3 regions of the Pseudoalteromonas sp. Ps84H-4 genome follow, and region 3 is predicted to be linked to each of the others. Evidence: predicted binding sites of a transcription regulator. Region 3 holds the regulator's gene; each other region holds the start of a gene.

Region 1 (8,274 bases), on a different contig from region 3:
TTTTTCGCCAGTTAGTGCTTCGTAAACCACATCACTAATGCGGTGTGCATAACGGCGAAAACCGGTTTCAGAAATCACACTTTCACGGGCGTCTAAAATATGATCTTGGCTTTGCATTAATTTGCCATTAGCCATCATTTTTGTTTGTCCGCCAGTGATTTGCCCACGAATAACATCAATAAGTTCATATTTTACAAGGTAGCGGCCGCCTGGCTGTTGTTCTACTTGACCAACAAGCACAGCCTCAACGCCTTGGTTAACCCATGCGCCATAGTCAACATCAGCATCTTTGCCCGGTAACTGCGGCATGTTTGCTACATCGATTGGCTTAAACTTACCACTGCGCATTAAATCAGCTGCAATCACTTTATTTAATTCTTCAGGGATAGGACCAACACCTTGATATTTAAAAGGCACAACCGCAATTGGGCGAGCGCCATCGATACCATCGGTAATTACAATTTCTAAGGCAGCACTGGCAATGCCATGAAAGCCCAGTAATACAATAAAAAACGCAGTTTTTATCTGGTTAAACATATCATTCCTTTAAAATTTAGGTGCTATGGTTAAGTTTATATTTTTTAGTTGCTCAAATACGTCACGATCAGGTGATACTGGTAATGTATCTGCCATACGCACTGCACGCATTGCAGCTTCACACACTAAGGTATCACCACCAAGCGATTTTACTTGAGTCACGAGGCCATTAAAACCAAGACGTATATTAAGGCGACACTCTTTGCCTTTCATCTTCTCATCTTTTAAGAAGTTTTGCTGAATGCGTGCCATTATTAACGCTTTGTATTTTTCAACTTCGCCTAGAACTTGTTGCTGACGTACCTTGTTACGTGCAGCTTGCTCTGCTGCTAACTGTTCTTGCAGCATTTGTTCTTGTAAAGCTTGTTGACGCTTACGTTCAGCTTCTTCAGCTTTACGTTTACGCTCAGCTTCTGCTTCAGCTGCTTTACGCTTACGCTCTTCTTCCGCTTTCTTTAACGCTTCTTCTTCAGCTTTACGTTTATCAGCGGCTGCTTTTGCTGCAGCTTCAGCCTCTTGCTTTTGCTTTTCAGCTTGTTTGGCTTTTGCACGTTCTTTCTCTTGAATTTCGCGTGCTTTTTTCGCTTGTGCTTCAGCTTCTGCTTTTTCTTTTTCCTTAGCACGGCGCTGTTGCTCTAGCTTTTTAAGACGACGGTCTTCAGCTTCTCTTTGCTTACGCGCTTCATTAGCTCGACGCTCTAGCTCTTGAATACGTTTCGCTTCGGCTTGTTTTTTTGCTTCTTCTTGCTTTTTAAGCTCTGCAATTTTCTGCTCAACCTGTTGTTGATCAACGGTAACAGCAGACACAGCTTTTTCTGGTGCAGGTAACGCTGGATTAAGGTTTACTTCCATGACTTTAGGAGCTGGCATATGAAAGTTTGCACTCGCTACTAAAAAACCAACGATAGCAAGGTGCAAAATAACCGATTTTATTATTGATGCACGCATACTACTCCTCGAATGATTCAGTCATTAAACCAACAGACGGAACACCCGCGTTTTTCAAAAAGTCCATTAATAGCAATACTTCTTGATAAGAAACACGGCCAGAGCCTTTAATCATAACCGGAGTATCTGGATTTTTCTGCAGCTGTAGCTTTATAACCGCGGCCACATCAAGGGCCTCCATCGGCGCTTCAGGGTCAGTACCAATACTGACATAATATTTACCTTCGGCATCAATTGAAGCAATGATCGGTGGTGTATCTTTGGTATCAACAAGATCAGACTCTTCCATTTTCGGTAAGTCGACTTTTACACCATGGGTGATAAGTGGTGCTGTTGCCATAAATATGATTAGCAGTACTAACATTACATCAATGTAAGGTACTACGTTTATCTCCCCTACAGGGCGACGTTTCTTACGCTGATACATTCGCTTTAGCCTCTATTTGTGTAGCTGCTTGGCGGTGTAAAATATTAGCAAACTCTTCCATGAAGTTAATGTAATTACCTTCAAGCTTTTCTACTTTGTTTGCAAAACGGTTGTAAGCGATAACAGCTGGGATTGCCGCAAATAAGCCCATCGCTGTAGCGATGAGTGCTTCTGCAATACCCGGTGCAACCATTTGTAACGTAGCTTGCTTAACTTCGCCTAACGCGATAAACGCATTCATGATACCCCACACCGTACCAAATAGGCCGATATATGGGCTAATTGAACCTACTGTTGCTAAAAATGAAAGACTTGATTCTAGTTTTTCTACTTCGCGAGACAAAGCAACGCGCATAGAACGATGCGTTCCTTCCATCACAATACTTGCGCTTTGAATTGAATTTTTCTTATGACGAGCAAATTCTTTAAAACCTGCGACGAAAAGTGCCTCAACACCAGAAGCGCCTCCAGGACGGGCTGACACTTCATTATATAGTTTACTTAAATCAACGCCTGACCAAAACTTTTGCTCAAAACGCTTTGCGCCATTAAGTGCATCAGAAATCGCTTTTTTACGTTGAAAAATAATTGCCCATGACATTACCGACATACCGACTAATGCCAACATTACTAGCTGGACAAGTACACTGGCTTCTAGAATAAGATCTAAAAAGTTAAGCCCTGATCCCACGTTAAACTCCTAAAATAGATTTCTATATAATTTGTTATATTTTTTACATGCGCACTGTTTGACCATAAATGAGGCCAAAAGTTGTGCCTAGTGTATATAGTCAGTTATAAACTGACAACGCTCTTGCTGTGAATTAGCGGCAATTAACGGTAAAAAGCAAATTGCTTAGCTATTTTTTAGTCATATTAAGTTTCACTCGTCTTTTTGTGCATATTTTTACCTTAATAAAAAGTCATTACAAAAATCCTAAAAAGCTAATAAAACCTCAAAAAATAGCGCTTTTATTCAAAAAACACGCATAAACACCCAAAAGCAGTTTTGCAAATCTACTACAGAATACTTAAACTAATCCTGAATGAAGTTCATAAAATTTTTAAAACCCACTTTATTCATGAGCTTAAATATAAAAACACCAAAAAGTGAACAAAAAGCACACAACTTAAATTTTCACTCACATTAGTTTTTTTTATCTGAAAATAAAATTTTTCTAGTTTGAAGAAAAATCCTTCATTGCGTATTATTTACCTATACCGAGCTAGCAACCTCATGAAAGAGTCTTTCATTAAGCTCAGTTTTTTGCATTATGATGTTTCGTATTGCTCCAGGTTAATTTGCACAGGATAAAACCTCGTTCAAATTGACCATAGTTTCCAAGATTACTTCCTTCAACTTGTTGTTTGCCCGCATCCTTATGCGGGCTTTTTTTGCCTGAGCAAACGTCAACGAGAATACCTACAGCTAACTTAACAGCATGTGAATTACAGATGTTAAAATGATACTAAGCGGTAAGCGGTAAAACCTATCTGCTAATAAATAAAACCAAGTTACCTAAATTAAAAAAGCAGCCCTTTTGAGCTGCTCGAAACTTATAAATAAAAAACTTGTTACTAAGCTTTAGGTTTGATTATTTATCGGGTGTTAAACCAAAGTGAAGGTAGGCAATATCCGAGACAAGTCGTCCGCGTGGAGTGCGTTGAATAAAACCTTGCTGTATTAAGAAAGGCTCTATTACATCTTCTATGGTTTCTTTTTCTTCGCCTATGGCAGCAGCGAGGTTATCAAGACCAACGGGGCCACCCATAAATTTTTCGATAATAGCAAGCAAGTATTTACGGTCCATATAATCAAAGCCACTTTTATCAACATCAATCATATCGAGTGCTTGCTCAGCCACCGAAGCATTTACTTTACCGTCTGAGCGTACTTGGGTGTAATCACGCACACGGCGCAACAAACGATTTGCAATTCGAGGTGTACCACGCGAGCGCTTGGCTATTTCTGCCGCGCCTTCATCACACATGGTTAAATTTAAAAAGCTGGCAGAACGAGCAACAATTTTTGATAAGTCTTCAACAGAATAAAACTCTAAGCGCTGTACAATACCAAAACGGTCTCTTAGCGGTGAGGTGAGTGAGCCAGCACGAGTTGTTGCACCAATTAAAGTAAATGGCGGCAAATCAAGCTTGATTGAGCGTGCTGCGGGGCCCTCACCTATCATTATATCCAGCTGATAATCTTCCATCGCCGGATACAAAATCTCTTCGACTTGCGGGCTCAAGCGATGTATTTCGTCAATAAACAGTACGTCACCTTCTTCAAGGTTTGTTAAAAGTGCAGCAAGGTCCCCTGCCTTTTCGAGTACAGGGCCAGAGGTCGTTTTAATATTTACGTTAAGCTCGTTAGCAACAATGTTAGCAAGAGTCGTTTTACCAAGACCCGGTGGACCGAATATTAATAAGTGATCGAGTGCTTCACCACGGTGCCGTGCGGCCTCAATAAAAATTTCCATTTGTTGCTTAACATGCGGCTGGCCTGTGTAATCGTTAAGAAGCTTTGGCCGTATAGCACGGTCAACACTGTCTTCGTTACTTTGCTCAGATGCATCAATTAAGCGATCTGCTTCAATCATGGTTTACTCACAACATTGATTTTAGAGCTTCTTTAATTAGAACCTCGGTCGTCATATCTGGTTTATTAACTGCTTTAACCGCTTTTTGTGCTTGCGGTAATTTGTAACCTAACGCTTCAAGCGCTGAAACAGCATCATCGGCAGCATTATTTGCCACAAGTGTATTATTACTTGCAGGCTCAATAACCGCATTATCGCTAAATGGCGTAAATAAGTCATTACCCCAATTTTTAAGTCTGTCTTTCATTTCAAGCACTAAACGCTCAGCGGTTTTTTTACCAACCCCTGGCAGTTTAACCAAAGTGGTCGCATCTTCATTATTTACACACGTTACAAATTGCTGCGCCGACATTCCCGATAAAATGGCAAGACCAAGTTTAGGGCCAACACCATTGGCTTTTAATAGCTCTCTAAATAAAGCGCGTTCGGTTTTATTGTTAAAACCAAATAATAGCTGGGCATCTTCACGTACTACAAAGTGGGTATAAATAATCGCTTGCTCACCCACTGCCGGTAAATCATAAAAACAGGTCATTGGCATTTGTACTTCGTAGCCTACACCACTTACTTCAATAAGAATTTCTGGTGGCTGTTTTTCAACTAGTAAGCCATTTAATCGACCAATCATATTACTTCCTTAATCGTCCTCTTACGGTTTTGCTAGCGCTCCCCGCAAGTTTTATTAAATTTTGTTCTGAGTGAGCATGACAAATAGCAATAGCCAAGGCATCAGCAGCATCGGCTTGCGGAGTGCCCGGTAATTTTAATATATTTTTAACCATATGCTGTACTTGCGACTTATCGGCTCCACCATTACCTACAACTGCTTGCTTAATTTGTCGTGCCGAATACTCATAAACTGGCAGCTCAGCCATTGAAGCACCAACAATTGCTGCACCTCGGGCTTGGCCTAGTTTAAGTGCCGAGTCTGGATTATGTGCCATAAACACTTTTTCGATAGCAAAGCTATCTGGAGAGAATTGTTCTACCAACTGGCTAATACCTTGGTAAATCATTTTTAAGCGCACCGGAAAATCGTGATCGGCTAATTTAATGCAACCACTTCCTAAATAGGTAAACTTTGCACCTTGATGGGCAATCACACCATACCCTGTTAATCGTGAACCAGGATCAATTCCTAAAATAATCGCCAACTAACTGACCCGTCTATTATCATTATTATCTGCAGTTAATAATGCCAGAGCACTGTATAAATTACCAGTAACCAATTGCAATTCATAAAAAATGCCCGCAATTGCGAGCATTTTTCACACAGCTTTCTCTTATGCCAGCGAGCGCAATAAGCCTTGAGTATTTTTGCGCATTGTTCTGGCTATCATTAAATAACCCAAACATGCCACAAATAAGCCCCCTACCGCAGGGCCAATTAACCAAATATGCGGATGCAGTTTGCCTGCTAATTCAAACATCTGCCTTTGTACTATTAATAATGCAACATCACTAACAATGGCTGCGACTAAGCCTGCTGTGACCCCTAATAGTAAAAACTCATATAAGGTGGCGTTTTTAATTAAGCGACCTTTCGCGCCTAAGGTTCGCAAAATAACTATCTCTTGCATACGCTCGCCTAAACTTGCTTGTACTTGTGAAATAAGCACTAGAGCACCACAGGCAACAACAATTGCCAACACAAACCCTATCGCTAACGATACTTGCTCTATGGTTGAGCGGATTTGCTTTATAAAGCTTTCAACATCAATCACATTAACCGTTGGGTACTGGCGCATTAGCTCATTAAACTCGCGCTTTTTATCTGCTTTTACATTTACCGATGAAATATAAGTAGCAGGGAAACTCGCCAATACATCAGGACTTAGAATAATAAAGAAGTTCGGCTTTAATGTTGTCCAATTAACCTTGCGCACACTGGTGATTTTGGCATCAAACGATTGTGCACCAATCAAAAAGGTTAATGTGTCACCTAATTTAACATCAAGGCGTTCAAGCATAGACTCTTCAACTGAAGCTTCAGCGACAGAATCTTTTGTGAACCATGTGCCGTCAATAAGCTCATTTTGACTTGGTAAATCTTCACGCCAAGTTAGGTTTAGCTCACGACCAATACCTGAACGGGCTTCTTCATCTTTCTTTTCATTGTCTTCTTGTGAGACTTCACGAGCTACCAACTCGCCATTAACGGCGTTTACGCGGCCACGGACAACCGGATAAAAGTCAGAGGTTGGCATATCTCGCTCTGCTAAAAAGCTCGTAATTGGCTCTAGTTCTTGCTCTGTTATATTTACTAAAAATGAATTGGGCGCATCAACCGGTAATTGCGATTGCCAGTCAGAGATCATGTCGTTCTTAAGTACAATTAAAAACAGCAACAGTTTGATAGCCAAAGCAAAACTAATCAATTGCACAGCATTCACATTGGCGCGTTTTTGGATAGACGCAATCGCCAAAGACCAGCTATTACCAGGGCTTAAACCGAGCTTTCGACCGCCACCAAATATAACCTTTGATAAACCAAACAACACAGCAATTAAAAACGCTGTAGAGAGAAACAAAATAGCGCTTATTTTAATATTATTACTAAATAACCACATCAGTAAAAATACAGTAAGTGCCGACATAGCAAGGTGTATTTTACTGACCAATAAACGATCGCCTAAGTTTCGACGCAGTACGCGCAGCGGCGGAATATCAAATAAATCGAGTAATGGTTTAATCGAGAACATAATTGCACAAATTAAACCTGTGCTAATTGCAATAATCCACGGTTTAGCCGATGCACTAGGAAGTACTGAGCCCATGCTTTGTGCTAGATAATCTGTTGCAATGGCTTGCAATCCATAACCAATCAGCAAACCAACGATCACCGACATTGAACAAACAAGGCTCAAATGAAGTAAATATATTTTACGGATCATAGCACGGCTACCGCCGAGTGTTTTCATCATGGCAACAGGGTCGTATTGGCGTTCACAATAGCGCTTTGCCGATACCGCGATAGCCACAGCAGCTAATATAATGCCAAGTAATCCTGCCAATAATAAGTAGCTTTCGGCGCGGTTTAAGCTATTAGAAATAGGCGATTGGCGGTCTTTAACGCCATACCAACGCTGGTTTTCTTTCATTTGAGGTTTTAACCAGCTATAAAAATTTTCGATATCGCTTTCGTCCCCAGCATACAACTGGCGGTAAAACACTCGACTACCCGGCTGAATAACCTTAGTTTTTGCAATATCGTCTTCGTTAATTAAAATACGTTGGCTACTAGAAAACACATTAAACGGTGCATCGGGCTCTTCAGCTACAACATGACTGGCAACAAAAGTGGCGGCTCCTAACTCTACTTTATCGCCAACTTTAATATTAAGCGCATAGAACACCGACTCACTGAGCCAAACTTCACCGCGAGTTGGAATGTCTTCAGTTACCTGAGGCTCAGCAGTTAAGCTAGATTTTATCTTTAGCTCGCCTTTTAATGGATAAGTGTTTGATACCGCTTTAACCGAACCCAACTGCATTTCGTCACCAGCAAATAGCATGGTATCGAAATAGGTTATTTTTGCGGTGCGAATGTTATCTTGGGCGGCTTTATCTAAAAACTCAGCAGGTAAAGCATGGTTACTTGCTAAGACACGATCTGCAGCAATAAAGGCACTGCTTTTTTGCTCAATACTTTGACCGATACGGTCAGTAACCATAGATAAAGTTAAAACAGTCAGTACAGCTAAAGCTATGGCTGCACTGATCACTGTTAACTCACCGCGCTTAAACTCACGTGAAAACAGT
Region 2 (8,274 bases), on a different contig from region 3:
GACGATCTTGAAAATCAACGTATCGATGCACAAATGCATGACGAGGCAGTTGTTGAGCAAAAGCGTCGTTTACTTAATGAGTTATCACCAGAAAAAGCCTTAAACAGCAAAGGTAACAATCGTATATTTGCTTTAACAGGAGCAGGCTTTTTAATCGTTTTAACAGCTATTTTCTATGCCTACACTGGCAGTCAGCAGCAAATAAAAGGCTGGCATGATGCAATGGCAAATCTAAAGTCATACGGTGAGCGAGCTGTGATGCAAAATGGTGAGCCGTTGACTGCAAATGAACTTCAAGCATTTGCATTAGCGCTGCGTACTAAACTTGATCAAAGTGGTGATGACGAAGTAGCTTGGATGCTACTTGGACGTGTTGCGATGTCGTTAAATGAATTTGATATGGCAAAGCAGTCATTTGATAAAGTATTGAAAATGAATCCGGATAACAAGCAAGTGCTGATCAGCTACTCGCAAGTTCTGCTGATGGAAGGCAATGACGCGAACATGTCTCAGGCTGCGACTATGCTTTCAAAAGTGTTAAAAGCAGAGCCAACCAATATTGATGCAATCTCATTGTTGGCCCTAATTGCCTACGAGCGTAAAGATTGGCTGCAAGCTAAAACCGCGTTTGAAGTACTGCTAGCGAGCATGGAGCAAAATGACCCTCGTTATAGCATGATTGCAGAGCGTATTGCTGAAATTGATGCCCATTTAAATAATGAGCAAGTCACAAATACAGAAGTAGTTGATGCTTCAAACAGTGAAATTAGCATCACAGTTGATTTGGACCCAGCACTTGCTGACTCACAGCCACAAAACGGCACGTTATTTGTTTTTGCAAAAGCAGCCAGTGGTCCGCAAATGCCATTAGCTGTGGTAAAAATGACAGAATATAGCTTTCCACTAACAGTGACGTTAAGTGATGCTAACGCAATGGTTGATGGCCTGAATTTATCGAGTGTTGAGCAAATTATTTTAACCGCGCGTTTATCGAAAGATGCAACTGTGGTAACTTCTAGCGGCGAGTTGGAAGGCAAGTCGGATGTCTTGGAGCGTACTAACGTTAAAGAATATTCGTTGCTAATTAATGAGTTAATACCTTAAGGATAGCCAATGTTTAGGCATAGTATATTTTTAATTTTTTTTGCTGTACTTGCAGGATGCGCACAAGTACCCGAAGAAAAAGCGGATGAGCGAGATCCATTGCAGTCATTCAATCGTCCTATGTATGACTTTAATATGGATGTGCTTGATGCTTATATTCTGCGCCCTGCTGCGGTGGGCTATGTTACAGTGACACCTATGCCTGTTAGGCGCAGTATTGTTAACTTTACTGATAATATTACTGCACCAACTGATATGGTTAACGCTGGTTTGCAGGGCAAACCAGGGAATATGGGGATCAGCCTTGCGCGTTTCTTAGTGAACTCGACGGTTGGCTTATTTGGCTTTTTCGATGTGGCCTCTTCATTAGGGCTAGAGATCGTTGATGAAGATTTTGGCCAAACGCTAGGTGTGTGGGGAGTAGGAGATGGTGCCTACTTGATGATACCTGGCATGGGGCCAAGTACAGTACGAAATTTAACGGGTGATGTAGTTGATAACATAGTATTACCTGAAATAGCGTTAACAACACCTCAAACCATTTTAGTGTTTGCACTGAAAGCGGTTGAAGCGCGTGCTTCTTTGATACCTCAAGAAAGTCTATTAAATGAGTCACTTGACCCGTACATATTTGTTAAAGATATCTATTTCCAGCGTCAATTATATGAGCTTCATGATGGCAATCCACCAATGGAAAAAGAGCCAGACGATTTTGATGAAGACTTCTTAGAAAACCTTTAATAGCGTTGACCACAACGAAAAAATGCCAGCTATATTGCTGGCATTTTTGTATTCACATTTCGAACATTAGTCGCCGAATACAGACATTTGTTCATTCGACCAGTTCAATGCATCGTGATATGCATCGGGCACCTCTTCGGGTTTGAGGCCGAGTTGTTGTTGGATCTCTTTGGCACTTTCCCAGTCAGCTTGCTCGTAAAACTTCACAAGGCGTAAATACGTTGCTAATAAACCTTCGTCATGAAGAAGGGCACCTTTAATTTCATTTGTTAGCGGTAATTTGCCCATTACGCTTGGCATATCTTCATCTAAGATTGCATCCATAAGCGACATCATACCGGTCAAAAATGCCATTCCAGTATCGCGTAATTGCCCATGACTGATAGCTAACAGCTCAGCAAAGCGAGCTCGCGTGAGTGATAAGCGGATGAGTTCAGCAGGCTTATCTGCAGCCACTTGTGCGGCGAATAACAGCGATAAGAAACGTTTAATTTCTTCGCTACCTAAAACGATAAGTGCCTGTTTGATGGTGCTGATTTCAGCACGACGTTTAAATGCTGCAGAGTTTGAATAACGCAGTAACTTGTAAGATAAGTTAACATCTCTTTCAAATACATCGGTGATTTTTTTAAGATTTAAGTCAATACTCGATGTTTCATACAAAAGCTCAGCTAATGCCATCTCAGACGGTGGTAAAGTTTTGCTTTGCACCATCTCAGGTTTCGAAAAGAAGAAGCCTTGAAAGTAGCTAAAACCCATATCGATGGCCAGTTGGTACTTCTCATGGGTCTCAACTTTTTCTGCCAACAACTTAATGTGTGGGTGAGGCTTTATAGCTTCAATCACCGTCTGCAGAGATTCAGGTGTACAGGTTAGAAAATCGATTTTTATAAGATCAATATACGGGTAAAAATGACGCCAAACTGGTTGGTGAATATAATCATCAAGTGCTAGCGTATAGCCTCTTTCTTTCAAATCTTTGACAAGAGCCAGTAATCGTTTACCTGGTTGAATAGTTTCAAGAATTTCAACTACAACATTGTCTTTACCTAATAATAACGGGTAACCCTTTTGTAATGTTTCTAACGTAAAGTTTATATAAGCAGGTTTGTTGTCTGTTAAGTCTTCCAAACCAAAGTTAAATTGGCTGCCTTCAATGAGCCGTGACGTTGCTTCATCGCCATCAATATCTGGAAACACATTATCTACTCCATCCCTAAAGAGGAGTTCGTAGCCGACTAGTTTCTTTTCCTTATCTAAAATCGGTTGGCGCGCAGCGTAAAAATACATAGTCCAAGCTTGTCCACATCAGTTATTTCATTATCCCCTCGCAATATATGCCATTGTATCTAAAATAGCATTAATAAAATGACAAGATATGGGGATAAATTATGATTTTATCTTAACGTTAAGACTAGGATAAATCGTAATGAAATTCTATAAGTTATGATTAAATATCACAATTTTGTTAGCGTATCGTTGTAAATGTAAACTTAGTTGGTTATCGGCACCATTGGAGTTATAGTGTCGAAGCGTGGTATAGTCATGAGTGATATCGGTTTTTACCCCAATAATGTCTTATAATTAAATAACTTGCGAGTCATTATTCGGATTAAAAGCCAACATTAACTAATTTTTGGAGGCTAATTTGGAAACAGGAATGATAATTTCGTTAGCATTATACTTCATCGTAATGTTGGGAATAGGGCTATATGCCTATAAGCAATCAACAGATGATGTGTCAGGTTATATGCTAGGTGGACGTAACTTATCTCCAAGTGTTGCGGCGCTTTCAGCGGGTGCATCAGACATGAGTGGTTGGTTATTAATGGGCTTACCAGGTGCAATGTACTTATTTGGCCTAAGCAAGGTTTGGATTGCAATCGGTTTAGTGCTTGGTGCATGGGCTAACTACTTTTTAGTGGCACCTCGGTTACGTGTTTACACCGAAAAAGCAAATGATTCGATAACTATCCCTGATTACTTTGCAAACCGTTTTGAAGATAATAAAAATATCTTACGTGTTATTTCTGCAGTCGTTATCATTGTATTCTTTACTCTATATACCTCATCAGGAGTTGTCGCGGGCGGCAAGCTGTTCGAAAACTCATTTAATATGAGTTATGAAATGGGCTTGTACATTACTACGGGTGTTGTTGTGCTTTACACCTTATTTGGTGGCTTTTTAGCAGTGAGCTTAACTGACTTCGTGCAAGGCTGTATCATGTTTATCTCGCTGTTAGCGGTGCCTATTGCAACCTACACTATGCTTGATCAACCATTTATGGATACGCTTGCAAATGCACGCTATGACTTATTATTAAGTTCTCCTAAAGAAACAGAAATACATGCACTTAACATGATGGACTGGTTCGCTGGTGGTTCAACAATTGCCATTATTTCTGCAATGGCATGGGGCTTAGGCTATTTTGGTCAGCCACATATTATTGTTCGTTTCATGTCAGTTCGCTCTGTTAAAGATATGCCAACGATGCGTCGTGTAGGTATGTCGTGGATGACGCTTTCAGCTATTGGTGCCGTATTTACAGGCTTATTTGGCGCAGCGTACATGCTTGAAAATCAAATGCCAATCGATGATAAAGAAACGATTTTCTTGGTGTTATCTGAGCTTATTTTCCATCCACTTATTGCGGGTTTCTTATTGGCTGCTATTTTAGCGGCGATCATGAGTACTATCTCGTCGCAACTATTAGTATGTTCAAGTTCACTAACAGAAGATTTCTATAAGATTTACTTAAATCGTAGCGCTTCACAAAAAGAGCTAGTGTTAGTGGGTCGTATCAGCGTTATTTTGGTTGCTTTATTTGCTATTTATCTTGCGTATGACCGTGACAGCTCAATCCTTGATTTAGTAAGTAATGCATGGGCTGGTTTTGGTGCTGCATTTGGTCCGCTTGTGCTAATTAGTTTGTACTGGAAGCGCATGAACTTACAAGGAGCAATCAGTGGCATGGTTGTTGGTGCAGCAACAGTGTTGTTTTGGATTTACGCGCCAATCACTATTGACGGCCAAGCTCTAAGTGCAATCATCTATGAGATTGTCCCTGGCTTTATTTTATCAACGATAGCGATTGTTGTTGTAAGCCTTATGACAGCCGAGCCTAAAAAGGAAATTACAGACTTATTTGATGAAGTTGAATCATCACTGTAATTTTTGATTAAACACAAAAAAGGGCAACAGATGTTGCCCTTTTTTAATTTTAAAGCGAATGGTTAGCTTGCAGCTTTCTCTTTTATATCTGCAACGTTATCGTCTGACTTTGCTTTTTTAGGCTTCGCAGGTGCTTCTTTTGCACCTTTGAGTACAGCCATAAATTGGTCTTTTTCTTTTGCCATTTCAAGCGCCAGTGACTCAATTTGTTGCTCGCTTAATGGTACATCAACTTTTTCAAGCATTAGTTCCAATGACTCAGCAATGTCGAGCATTTTGTCATACGCATCAGCTTCTTTTTTAGTAGTAAACGTCATGCGCTCGACTCCGTTTCTTTCTACAACATATTTAACAACAACAGCCATGATCTCTCCTGCATTTAAGCGTGGCATTTGTAGCGTAAAATCGCCATCTTGATTACTGTTTTTATATACAGTAATGTGTTGTGACATTATTTGCAAGTAGCAACTTACATTTTTCTTTCTATCATTTGACAAAGAAAGCGAAATTAGCTTAATTTAAATTGTTACCTAAAATCTATCCAAGCATCGGAAAACTGCTAGGCCTATAATTTTAAGAACACAAGCGATGGAGCGAGTGTTTGGTAACAAAGGAAATTAGTTGTCCAAGTAAGGACATCATGGAGGAAAATATGAAATTATTATCAAGTCTATTGTTAGCTTCAAGCCTTGCGCTTTTGCCCGCCACAGCTGCACTTGCAGCGAAACCTGTTGATGTTGCAGATGTTAAGCTACAAAAAGTAAGTTTGAATAAAGCCACGTTAGAGCAGCTTACTCAATTACCAGGTATTGGTGAAGCAAAGGCCAAAGCAATTATTGAATATCGTAAGAGCCAAGGTAACTTTAAAACTGTCGAACAGCTAAAAGAGGTTAAGGGGATTGGTGAGAAACTCTACCAAAAATTAAAGGGACAAATTACGCTTTAGAAAGCCACTCTGTCAAACAGGGCCTAACAGCCCTGTTTGTATTCTTTAATAGCGGTTTGCAGATGTGGCAATGCAAATATATTTTCGAGTGGTGTGGTTAGAAGCGGATAGCTTACCCCCGCTAACAGTAACCAGGGCAGAAGCATCCATCCTTCAAAATACGCGAGCCCTAAAAATAGTGGTGCCAAAAAAGCAAGTTTACAGACAGATAAAGTGATTTTGTGCATAGGGCTCAAATGGCTAAGTGCAAGGGCAATGATTTGCTGGCGCTGCCTCACTTTAAAGGCCTTTAATTCAGGTATTTGACTGGTAAAAAAATATATCATTACAGTGACTTTTTGCATACAAGGCGGCTAATTATAACCACTAAAAATACGACAGAGAACGCAGCGAAGATCACTTCCATCCAAGCTGGCATACTCAGTGATGCAAACTGCCAATCTATATTGCCGCAATCACCTGTAGCAGCAAAGAAACTTGGGATCCACTCATGAAGAGGCATAAAGCTCGGAAAGTTTGGTTCAAAAGCACAGCTGAATGCAAAAGGATCAGTGTTGTTTTGCATTGCAATGTGTTCTTTGGCGATAAAATAACCCCAAATTGCTGATATACCCCAACTGACAAATGCTACTACTCTACATACCATCGCCTGCGGGTTAATCGCACCTATAACACCTGCAGCAAGTAAGCCTAATACTGCTGTACGTTGATAAATACACATGATGCATGGCTCAAGACCCATATTGTATTGAAAAAACAATGCGGTGATTTCAAATGCTAAGGATATCACGGCTAATAATAGCCAAGGTGTTCTTTTAGTTGCTAATTCTGCTAACCAATTCATGTATGTTCCAGTTTAAAAATGTTTTCAAGATTATGCTTACACTGGGAAGGGGGTGCAAGTCTCTGCGATAAAATTAAACAAAAAGGAGCCTGTTGGCTCCTTTATTTAACTAATAGAATAAGGTGGATTAAACGCTTACTGCTTGTAATGATTCACTTTGATAACAGCCTAATACACGGGTGTACTGGGTGTGTTCTTTTAGCTCTTCGAGCGCTTGTTTAACATGTAAGTCATCAAGGTTCGCTTCAAGGTCGACATAAAACACTTCTTCCCATGGGTTACCAGGTACAGGGCGAGATTCAAGCTTTACTAGATTGATCTGATGGTGTTTGAAAATCATCAGTGCATCTGCCAAAGAACCGGCTTGTTGTTTTGTAGCCATAATTAAACTGGTTTTGGTCGGAATTTGCTTTGAAACTTGTAGCGGCTTACGTGCTACAACGATAAAGCGGCTATGATTTTCACTTTGATTAGCAAGACCTGACTTAACAACCTCTAGGCCAACATTTTTACCGGCTTGTGCTGAGCCAATTGCGGCACTGTTAGGTGTTTCAACAGCTGATTTTAAGGCGTGATAGGTTGAGTCGCAGGTTTCATGCTGAATATCTCCCAAACCTTGGATAAAGCGGCTGCATTGAGCAAAAGGCTGAGGATGAGCAAACACTTTGTTGATGTGAGAAAGCTCTGTGCCAGGCATCGCTAATAGGCAATGTTCAACACTGTGTGTCACTTCACCGACAATGGATACTTGCGCATGTTGTAATAAATCAAACACCTCATTAATACTGCCTGAGCTGGTATTTTCAATAGGCAATAAGCCAAAGTCTGCCTGACCACTTTCTACTTTACCTGTGATTTGATCAAAACTAGTACAGCCCATTTCAATTACTTTACCTGGGCGACGGCTAAAATATTTATGGCAAGCTAGTTGGCTATATGAGCCTTGTCCACCTAAGTATGCTACGCGGTGTGTTTCGCTCATTGCTTCAGGGTTGAGGTTCTTTTGCAACATGGCTTGCTGATTTAAAACTGAGTCTTCAAGAATAGTCTGAAAGACATTGTTTATGTAGTAGGCGTCTAGGCCAAGTGATTTACCATAGCTTATTAGCTTTTCGAGTAACGCTTGCTCACGTGCTTCATCTCGTATTGGTTTATTGTTAGCAATTTTATACTCAACAACGCTATGGCTTATTCGGCGTCTTTTGGCCAGTAAGACTAATAAATCTGAATCAATTTCATTGATATCGTGTCGTAATGCATTTAATACATCATTGCTCATGTTGGTTTCCTCATTCCAAAACAGTGCACAAACAAAAAAGCCTCCCAAGAGGGAGGCTTTAGCTATTCGGTGAATTTATCTCGCAAACAGTTAAGCCTCCTCTATCTAAAGAAGCTAAAAAACGAAAAACGTGTGCGAGAGATAATTTTATTCATTGCTTTAATGTAAAAACACTTGTACACAAAGTC
Region 3 (8,274 bases):
GGCTTAGTATCTAATTACTTACATAGCTTAGCAGAGGGAGATGAGGTAGAGATTTACCCACCTGCTGGAGACTTTGTGCTTCGCGAAATTGATTTTCCTGTCGTGTTGGTTTCGGCAGGTGTTGGTCAAACCCCAATGATGGCCATGCTCGAGACATTATTAAGTAATCAACATAACCAGCCAATTCATTACCTGCATGCTTGTGACAGTGAGACGCAGTTTGCCTTTAAAGAGTATTTATTAAAACAACAGCAAGCGCACGCTTCATTACATTGTGTTACTTGGTTTAAAGATGGCAAGGGGGGAGATTTTGCGGGTTTGATGGATGTAAATCACATTGCTGCCAGCTTACCAATTAGTAAAGGTGATTTTTACCTGTGTGGTCCAATCGCATTTATGGCAATGATAAAAGAGCAGCTACTTAGTTTAGGGGTTGCAAGTGAGCGAATTCATTATGAGGTGTTTGGCCCCCATCAACAGTTATAAAACAACGAAAGGCGCAGTGTGTTACTGCGCCTTTATTGTCTATTCTGCTTCACATTCTACATTCGGTAGTGGTACTCGGAGCTCTTTTTTGGGGTAGTAAAGCTGACATTGCTCGCCCGCCTTTTGCAACACAAACTTCTCAGAAGGAATTGAATGAGCGCCCATAATTGGCAAGCCATCAGGCCCTTTATTTGTTCCATGATCTATCAATAGTTCAGCACTTTTAGTAAACACGTTATCAGCTAAAGTAACCAATGGGCCCCCTTTAGCTGATTGAATCGCTTGTTGTATTTCAGTGATTACGCCAGGATTTACGCGCGTTAACGTGGCGTTTTGTGGCTCCTCTGCTTGGGTGCTTTTACAGCCCGTTAAACTCACTAATAGTGCGCAAGTGAAAAGTGCTTTATTGTTCATTGTTGTCGTCCTTAGCCGGTGATGGACGTGTTAAGTCCATGTTTTCCTTATAAAGCGGTTGTTTATAAGAAAGTGGGATTCCACTGGCTTGTTCTGCTTGAGAGGCATAGCTTGGTTGTTTGATGCTATTTGTTTGTACAACAATTGGACAGCTGCCATTCTCAATATGATGTATTGCTGTTGAAAATAAGCGTTCTTGTGTATCACCTAGTTTGTTATCAAAATCATCAGCAACTACACAGCCTTTAACATCTGCATCAAACTGAGGTGAAGGAGTTGGTTTAAAACCGTCAGCATATTCCCCAAAGCCTTTATCATTAGCTCCAGAGAATTGGATAGTGTAGTAAGTGGTGGCGCAATTATGAGTGGGTGTAAAGCCATAAGGCTTGCCGCAGGTCGTATCACCAATAAGTATGACTTCTGCATCTATACCTTTTAAACCATTTATAAACGCTTCTGACGCAGAACAAGTTCCTGCTGTACTTAGTACATATACTTTAGATAAGTTGAGATCAGGAAGTCGGCTATTGGTTGTTTGAAATGTAGAGTAATCTATTTCACGGTCAATAAATGGGTAAGGAGCCTCTTGTGGTTGCTTGTCGTTTTTGATGGTTTGATAGTAGTAATAGTCATCAGTATTAGCTGGGCCGGCAACCATATAAGCTAGCTGAGATGATAACGCTAATAAGCCGCCACCATTATACCTAAAGTCAATTACTAGCTCGTCAATGTTATCGCTTTTAAACTTATTAACAGCGCTTATTAGCTCTGGTTGAGCAATACTAATAAAACTATTAAATTGCATATAGCCGACTTTTGTACCATTGGCGGTAGTGATGGTATTAACATTCTGAACAGGTGTTTGCGCGATATTGCCCGCTACAAGTGTGAATGATTTTTCACTGCCATCGTTACTGCGCACAACAAAGTTATGCGAATCACCCGCTGTTGGTCCAAAAAGCGCTTCATTTAAAATATCTACGCCTTCTTGGGTATTAGTGTTAATACTAACGCCGTCGACCATTAAAATAGTATCACCGCGCTGTAATCCGACATTTTTAGCTGGTGAATCATCTTCTAAATAAGCAATACGTAATTCACGAGGGGGGACATTGCTTAAAAATGCCCAGTTAATACCGTAGCCAGAAACCACGCCTGATTGTGCTTCTTTATAGTACTCTTCGGTTGGGCGACTGAAGTGGAAGTTATCTTTATATGCCCCTGAGTCAGTTGTTTGATATGTTTTTAATTGCGCAAAATAAGCGGCGACAGAGTTGAAGTTGTCTGGGTCGTTATCTTCAATCTCATCGTACCAAAGGTAAGTTTCATCACTCCATGAACGTAACCACATTTTTTCTGTAAACTCACTGCCAGCAGTATCTGGGTAAGGTCTATTATTATTGTAAGGGTCATTGCCTGTTCGAGGAACCGCACATTGGTTTTTAAATTCACTTGATGGGGCGAAAACTCCTGCCGTCCAAGATGGCTCAGAAGTTGTTGGCGGTGGCGGATTAGTTGTACTATCAGACGAGCCACTTCCTCCTCCGCATCCTGTTAATGAGAAGCCAGACACTGCCAAAAACACCGCTAGAGCAAGTTTATTACAATTAAACATATGAATTACTTTCCTGTAAATATTTGCTTAAAACGTATCAATAACTATAGTCCATAGCAATAGATAGCCGCCCCTTTTTTATGAACATTATTGCTCTAAACTAGAGTGCTTTACGGTCATTTACTTGAGCCACTTCAAGTCGTTGCCATGCCTCGAATAGCTGTCGTTGTTTATCAGAAATTTTTAATCCGTAGGTTTGCTGCATGTAGAAATAGGCATCAGCGATACGTTTTCGTGCATAAATAGGAGGCTCAAACACCCGTTGCTTAAAATCTATTTTAATAGGACAAGCACCGTATTTAGGACTATGGGATGTGACCATTCCATAGCGAAAATTAGAGCGATCAGCGTTGATTTCACCTATTGCAGGTGCCAGATTATTGATATCAGCTTCCATTTTACGGAACTTTTCGCTGACTTTTCGGCAATTTTTGCGTCCGCCGTTTTGCCAACATTGTAACTGATGGCCGAATTCCCACGCAGGTACTATGTGCTCCCACTCAATTCGTTTTGCGCGAACATTTTCTTTGCCTGAACGTGTCATTGCATTTCGAGGTATATAGCCACATCCACTAGGATCTGGGACAAGTTTCTTACCTTGGCGTTTTATGTCACATCCACAGTAAAGGCTTTTACTATTGTCTGGTAGGGTTTTTATTAAGTGCTTTTTGGCACTAGAAAAGCTTGAAAATTGCTCTGCATTTACAGAGAAATTGATTATTAAACAAAGGGTAAAGTAGAGAAATAAACGCATATCCATCACATCAGTGAACTACAGGAAAGCTCATTTTAGAGTGACTATTCTAAAAGGAAAAGTTTTTCAACTCAGCTATAGTTGTTAGGCCGTTTTTATTAAAGGAATTACTACTATGTTACTAGGTGCTTTTTCTGTGAGTTTAAATGTAAAAGATATCCATGCCTCTAAGCTGTTTTATGAAAAGCTGGGTTTTAAAGAGTTTGCCGGCGAAATAGAGCAGCATTGGCTAATTATGAAAAACGGTGAACATTTAATTGGTTTGTTTCAAGGAATGTTTGATAAAACCATGCTGACCTTTAACCCCGGTTGGGATCAAAATGCTAAAACGTTGGCTGAGTTTGCTACTTTTGAGCAATTAGCTCTGCATTTTCAGCAGCAAGGTTTAGCAATTCAAAAGGCCGGTGAAGCGAGCTTTATTATCACCGACCCAGATGGCAACCCTATTTTGATAGACCAACACGTGTAGCTGGTTTTTTACGCTTTATACGAACGTTTTGCAGTAACAAAACAATTCCGGTAATACAAAACAGCACGCTGGTGGCTGAGAAGCTGATAAGCAGTGGGTTATTAAAGTTTTCTCGCTCGTCGTAATCCATAATATGCAGCATCCAGAAAAAGTCGAAAATACGCCACAGGGTGCTGCGCACAGTGATGACTTTACCGTTTTGGCTGTCTAAATATATGGTTGTCGCAAGCCAATCATCGAAACGAACTTGCCATATGTTTTGTTTATGTGCAGCTTCGCGGGGTCCTTGTTTTAATTGCTGTACTTGCAAAACATTGGCATCAATCAGTAAGTGTGCTTTGGCGTTCGCGATAATTTCAGCCTCACTGGGTTTTGCCATGGGAGCTCCAGTATGACCATTAAAGCTGACAGTGCTTTGCTCAGTAGTAACTTCAATGATTGGTGCATTTAAAAAGTGACTATAGTTAATCGCTTTTATTTGTTGAAATTGGGCGGTTATCCGATCAACTGATGCTGTGTAATCAGCCATCATAAATGGATTATCTAAACTGCGTTTTGCTAAATGTTTACCATGGACTTTTTCGAGGGGGAGTGAACTCATTACTAAGCCTCCCGATAGCCATAGAAGTAGCTGAATGGCTAGCAGATAGCCAAGCCATTTATGCCCTTTGCGAGCATATTTGAACATGCGTTTATTCATCATTACTCCGTTATTATTGTTGTATGGGAGCTATTTTAGGTTGTTTAACTGTATTGCCAATGCGGCATAATGTCGCATTAACTGTATTCTAGATTTGGTATATATACAAAACTGAGTTAAAGTTTCAGTCGATATCAATAGAGGGTAAAAACGAGAGTATGTCGGAAATTCAATTTTTAAATGTGGATCTGGAGCTTGAATCAAAGCACGATATTAGTGCACTTGTTGCTGATTTAAAGAAAAATGCCATGGTTTTACATTACGACCAAGATGAATACCGTCAACTAGCGCGTATTGAGGCTGCTGCTGATATCAGTACACCAGACAAAGCGATTAATCAGTTGTGTGAATTAATTGAATCGTGTTCACGAAATGCTCTTAAGCAGTGGTTGTCGTGCTCTAAACGTACATTTGATATTGGCTTTGAATCAGGCGTTTCACCAAAATGTTTTAATCAAGCCCTGCATGCTGATACTTTGTTGCGTATTTCAGCGATTGGCGCAGGGGTTGAAATTACGATTTATCCAGTCGAAAAATAGCCTGAGCTTAGCGCTCTACAACAGCTGCTGTCATTCTTGATACGCAGCAAAGCTCTCCTGCGGCATTGGTAATTTTAATATCCCACACTGAAGTGCGCTTACCTAAATGAAGAGGCTTTGCTGTGGCCGTTAATACACCCTTACGAGATGCTTTCATGTGGTTGGCATTAATTTCTTGGCCAACAGCATAAAATTTATTGAAATCAACCACAAAGTTAGCCGCATAGCTTGCCACTGTCTCTGCTAACACAACGTTCGCTCCGCCATGTACCATGCCCATAGGGTTATGATGCTCAGGAATGGCAGGCATAGTCGCCACTAAATAATCATCACCAATTTCAGTCACCTCAATGCCCATGGTTTTCATTAAAGTACCTTGCCCGGTGATCCCTTGCTCTAAACTTTTACAAAGCTCTAGTGTGATTGGTTGATGCCAAATACTCATTGTATTTCCTTGCGTGCAAATTAAAAATAATACCTTATGGCATCTTTATACCTGGTTCAATCTTAGTTTTGTAGCAATATGATGGCGTTAATTTAAATTTGCGATTTTCAGATAACTGTATATACTCACAGTTAAATGTACTGTATGGAAAACCAGTTGTATGCGCCCATTAACAAAACGCCAATCGCAAATTTTAGAACTAATTAAAGTCTTTATTAAAGATACAGGCATGCCACCTACGCGTGCTGAAATAGCTCAAACATTGGGTTTTAAAAGTGCCAATGCTGCCGAAGAGCATCTAAAAGCACTGGCAAAAAAAGGCATGATCAAAATGAAGCCTGGGGCGAGTCGTGGTATTCAATTAATTGAAGAAGACGAACCTGAGCAATTAGGTTTACCTTTAATTGGACGAGTTGCAGCGGGTGAGCCCATTTTGGCGCAAGAACATGTTGAAAGTCATTGTCAGGTTGATCCTTCACTATTTAAACCTGCGGCTGACTTTTTACTGCGTGTAAATGGTATGAGTATGAAAGACATTGGCATCATGGATGGTGATTTACTCGCAGTACATAGAACGCAAGTTGCTGAAAATGGTCAGGTTGTTGTTGCTCGTGTTGATGAAGATGTAACTGTTAAGCGTCTTGAAAAAGCTGGGCGTAAAGTATTTTTACATGCTGAAAACGAAGAATTTTCGCCAATTGAAGTTGATCTTGAGCATGAATCTTTCAATATTGAAGGGTTAGCGGTGGGTGTTATTCGTAATGCCGACTGGATGTAACTGTTTCTAAAATAGTGCACCAAATTGCTGTAATTTGGTGCGTTGCTTGTTTTTTATTATTTAGCATCGATTTGTAAACCCTTACTCTTTGTATAAAGCCTTATATGGCGCAGTTTTTCACTCTTTTTTTACTCTCACTCTGCCTCTCATTTTAAAATAACGCGCTGATTATAGTTGTTATTTTTGCACCAAAATAAACATTTATTACTACTAAAACTTGCTTATTGCTCATTTTTTAACTAATTGGTTAATACAGTGTATTAACACCTGATTAATAAAAATACACTCAAATGTGCTAGGTGTTAAACATAGGGTTGGTATCATCGCTGGGTCAAAATGATACGTAGTCGCTCTGAACAATAAAAAAAACGAATGGGCACCTTGTTGTATCGCCTTTTCGCTTTGCGTCTTGCAATAGCATTAAAAGGAGCCGTCACATGGGTAAACTGCGTTATGCCTTGTGGCTTATATTACTCGCACCTGTGCAGTTAGCATTGGCAAATAGCCAATTTAATATGCGCAAAGGGGTGACTGATATAAGTAATAGTGTTTATGAATTACACATGACGATATTCATTATCTGTTGTGTGATAGGCATCATCGTTTTTGCGGTGATGTTTTGGGCTTTGATCCACCATCGAAAGTCGAAAGGAGCCAAGCCTGCACAATTCCACGAAAGTACCAAGGTTGAAATTCTTTGGACTGCCATACCATTTGTGATCTTAATCGCCATGGCAATTCCAGCTACAAAAACACTGATAGCGATGGAAGATGCTTCTAAAGCCGATATTACAATTAAAGTAACGGGCTCACAGTGGAAATGGCATTACGAGTACATGGGCGAAGACATTGCTTATTACTCAATTCTATCTACTCCAAAAGACCAAATAGATAACCAAGCTGACAAAACAGAACATTACTTACTTGAGGTTGATAAGCCTTTAGTACTTCCTATCAATAAAAAAGTTCGTTTTCTAATGACCTCAGATGATGTTATTCACTCATGGTGGGTGCCTGACTTTGCGGTTAAAAAAGATGCGAACCCGGGCTTTATCAATGAGGCATGGACACGCATAAATGAGCCAGGCATCTACCGGGGTCAGTGTGCTGAGTTGTGTGGTAAAGATCATGGTTTCATGCCTGTTGTTGTGCAAGCGTTGCCTGAAGACGAATTTGCTAACTGGCTAGCAGAAGCTAAGCAAGAAAAGGCCAATGCTGCAGCAGCTGATGCGGCTTTATTAGATCAAACACTACCGAAAGAAGAATTAATGGTTCTTGGGGAGCAAGTTTATATGGCAAGTTGTGCGGCTTGTCATCAGCCTACAGGAATGGGCTTGCCGGGAGTGTTTCCTGCTCTTAAGGGGAGTCCAATTGTGCTTGGAGATGTAAAAGACCACATCGACATCGTATTACATGGTAAGCCGGGTACAGCGATGCAAGCATTTGATAAACAGCTTTCAATTAAGCAACTTGCTGCGGTTATCACATATAAGCGAAATGCATGGGGTAACGACACAGGCGATGTGATTCAACCAAGTCAAATTCAAGCAGCTATCGATGCAGCAACGGAGGCGAAAGAATGAGCAACGTTATTAATGAACAAGCCACTGAGCATGCGCATCATGACCATCATCCTGCAAAAGGTTTCAAACGTTGGCTTTACACCACCAATCATAAAGATATTGGCAGTTTATACCTGATATTTTCGCTCACTATGTTTTTAATTGGTGGCGCGATGGCAATGGTGATCCGCGCTGAATTGTTTCAACCTGGTTTACAACTAGTCGATCCACACTTTTTTAACCAAATGACCACAGTGCATGGTTTGATAATGGTATTTGGTGCGGTAATGCCGGCATTTACAGGGCTTGCTAACTGGATGGTGCCTATGATGATCGGTGCACCCGATATGGCGCTACCACGGATGAATAACTGGAGTTTTTGGATATTACCATTCGCGTTTTTAATCTTGTTGGCTTCGTTACTTATGCCGGGTGGTGGCCCTGCATTTGGTTGGACTTTTTATGCGCCACTTTCAACGACCTATAGTAACGATAATACAGCCTTGTTTGTG

Evidence for each region. Region 3 encodes LexA, which represses DNA repair genes until DNA is damaged. Its sites were predicted from a motif close to TACTGTATNNNNATACAGTA; they were not measured.
Region 1: the regulator LexA is predicted to act here: its motif matches at 5,717-5,736, upstream of ruvC (crossover junction endodeoxyribonuclease RuvC).
Region 2: the regulator LexA is predicted to act here: its motif matches at 5,436-5,455, upstream of NH454_RS01305 (YebG family protein).

What each region holds. Positions count from the first base shown of each region.
Region 1 covers NZ_JAMXSK010000030.1:30,868-39,141, reverse strand. The annotation lists gene tolB (Tol-Pal system beta propeller repeat protein TolB) at 1-537, opposite strand, end outside; gene tolA (cell envelope integrity protein TolA) at 547-1,485, opposite strand; gene tolR (protein TolR) at 1,487-1,912, opposite strand; gene tolQ (protein TolQ) at 1,899-2,603, opposite strand; gene ruvB (Holliday junction branch migration DNA helicase RuvB) at 3,508-4,512, opposite strand; gene ruvA (Holliday junction branch migration protein RuvA) at 4,520-5,140, opposite strand; gene ruvC (crossover junction endodeoxyribonuclease RuvC) at 5,142-5,666, opposite strand; gene NH454_RS19785 (FtsX-like permease family protein) at 5,796-8,274, opposite strand, start outside.
Region 2 covers NZ_JAMXSK010000001.1:284,659-292,932, reverse strand. The annotation lists gene ccmI (c-type cytochrome biogenesis protein CcmI) at 1-1,104, shown strand, start outside; gene NH454_RS01320 (VacJ family lipoprotein) at 1,114-1,845, shown strand; gene NH454_RS01315 (HDOD domain-containing protein) at 1,912-3,135, opposite strand; gene putP (sodium/proline symporter PutP) at 3,506-5,017, shown strand; gene NH454_RS01305 (YebG family protein) at 5,080-5,382, opposite strand; gene NH454_RS01300 (helix-hairpin-helix domain-containing protein) at 5,670-5,963, shown strand; gene NH454_RS01295 (DUF6170 family protein) at 5,987-6,289, opposite strand; gene dsbB (disulfide bond formation protein DsbB) at 6,289-6,807, opposite strand; gene NH454_RS01285 (chorismate mutase) at 6,935-8,086, opposite strand.
Region 3 covers NZ_JAMXSK010000016.1:85,300-93,573, reverse strand. The annotation lists gene hmpA (NO-inducible flavohemoprotein) at 1-486, shown strand, start outside; gene NH454_RS14515 (hypothetical protein) at 526-900, opposite strand; gene NH454_RS14510 (S41 family peptidase) at 890-2,515, opposite strand; gene NH454_RS14505 (endonuclease) at 2,616-3,269, opposite strand; gene NH454_RS14500 (VOC family protein) at 3,385-3,738, shown strand; gene NH454_RS14495 (hypothetical protein) at 3,713-4,438, opposite strand; gene NH454_RS14490 (hypothetical protein) at 4,597-4,977, shown strand; gene NH454_RS14485 (PaaI family thioesterase) at 4,985-5,422, opposite strand; gene lexA (transcriptional repressor LexA) at 5,583-6,200, shown strand; gene coxB (cytochrome c oxidase subunit II) at 6,638-7,783, shown strand; gene ctaD (cytochrome c oxidase subunit I) at 7,780-8,274, shown strand, end outside.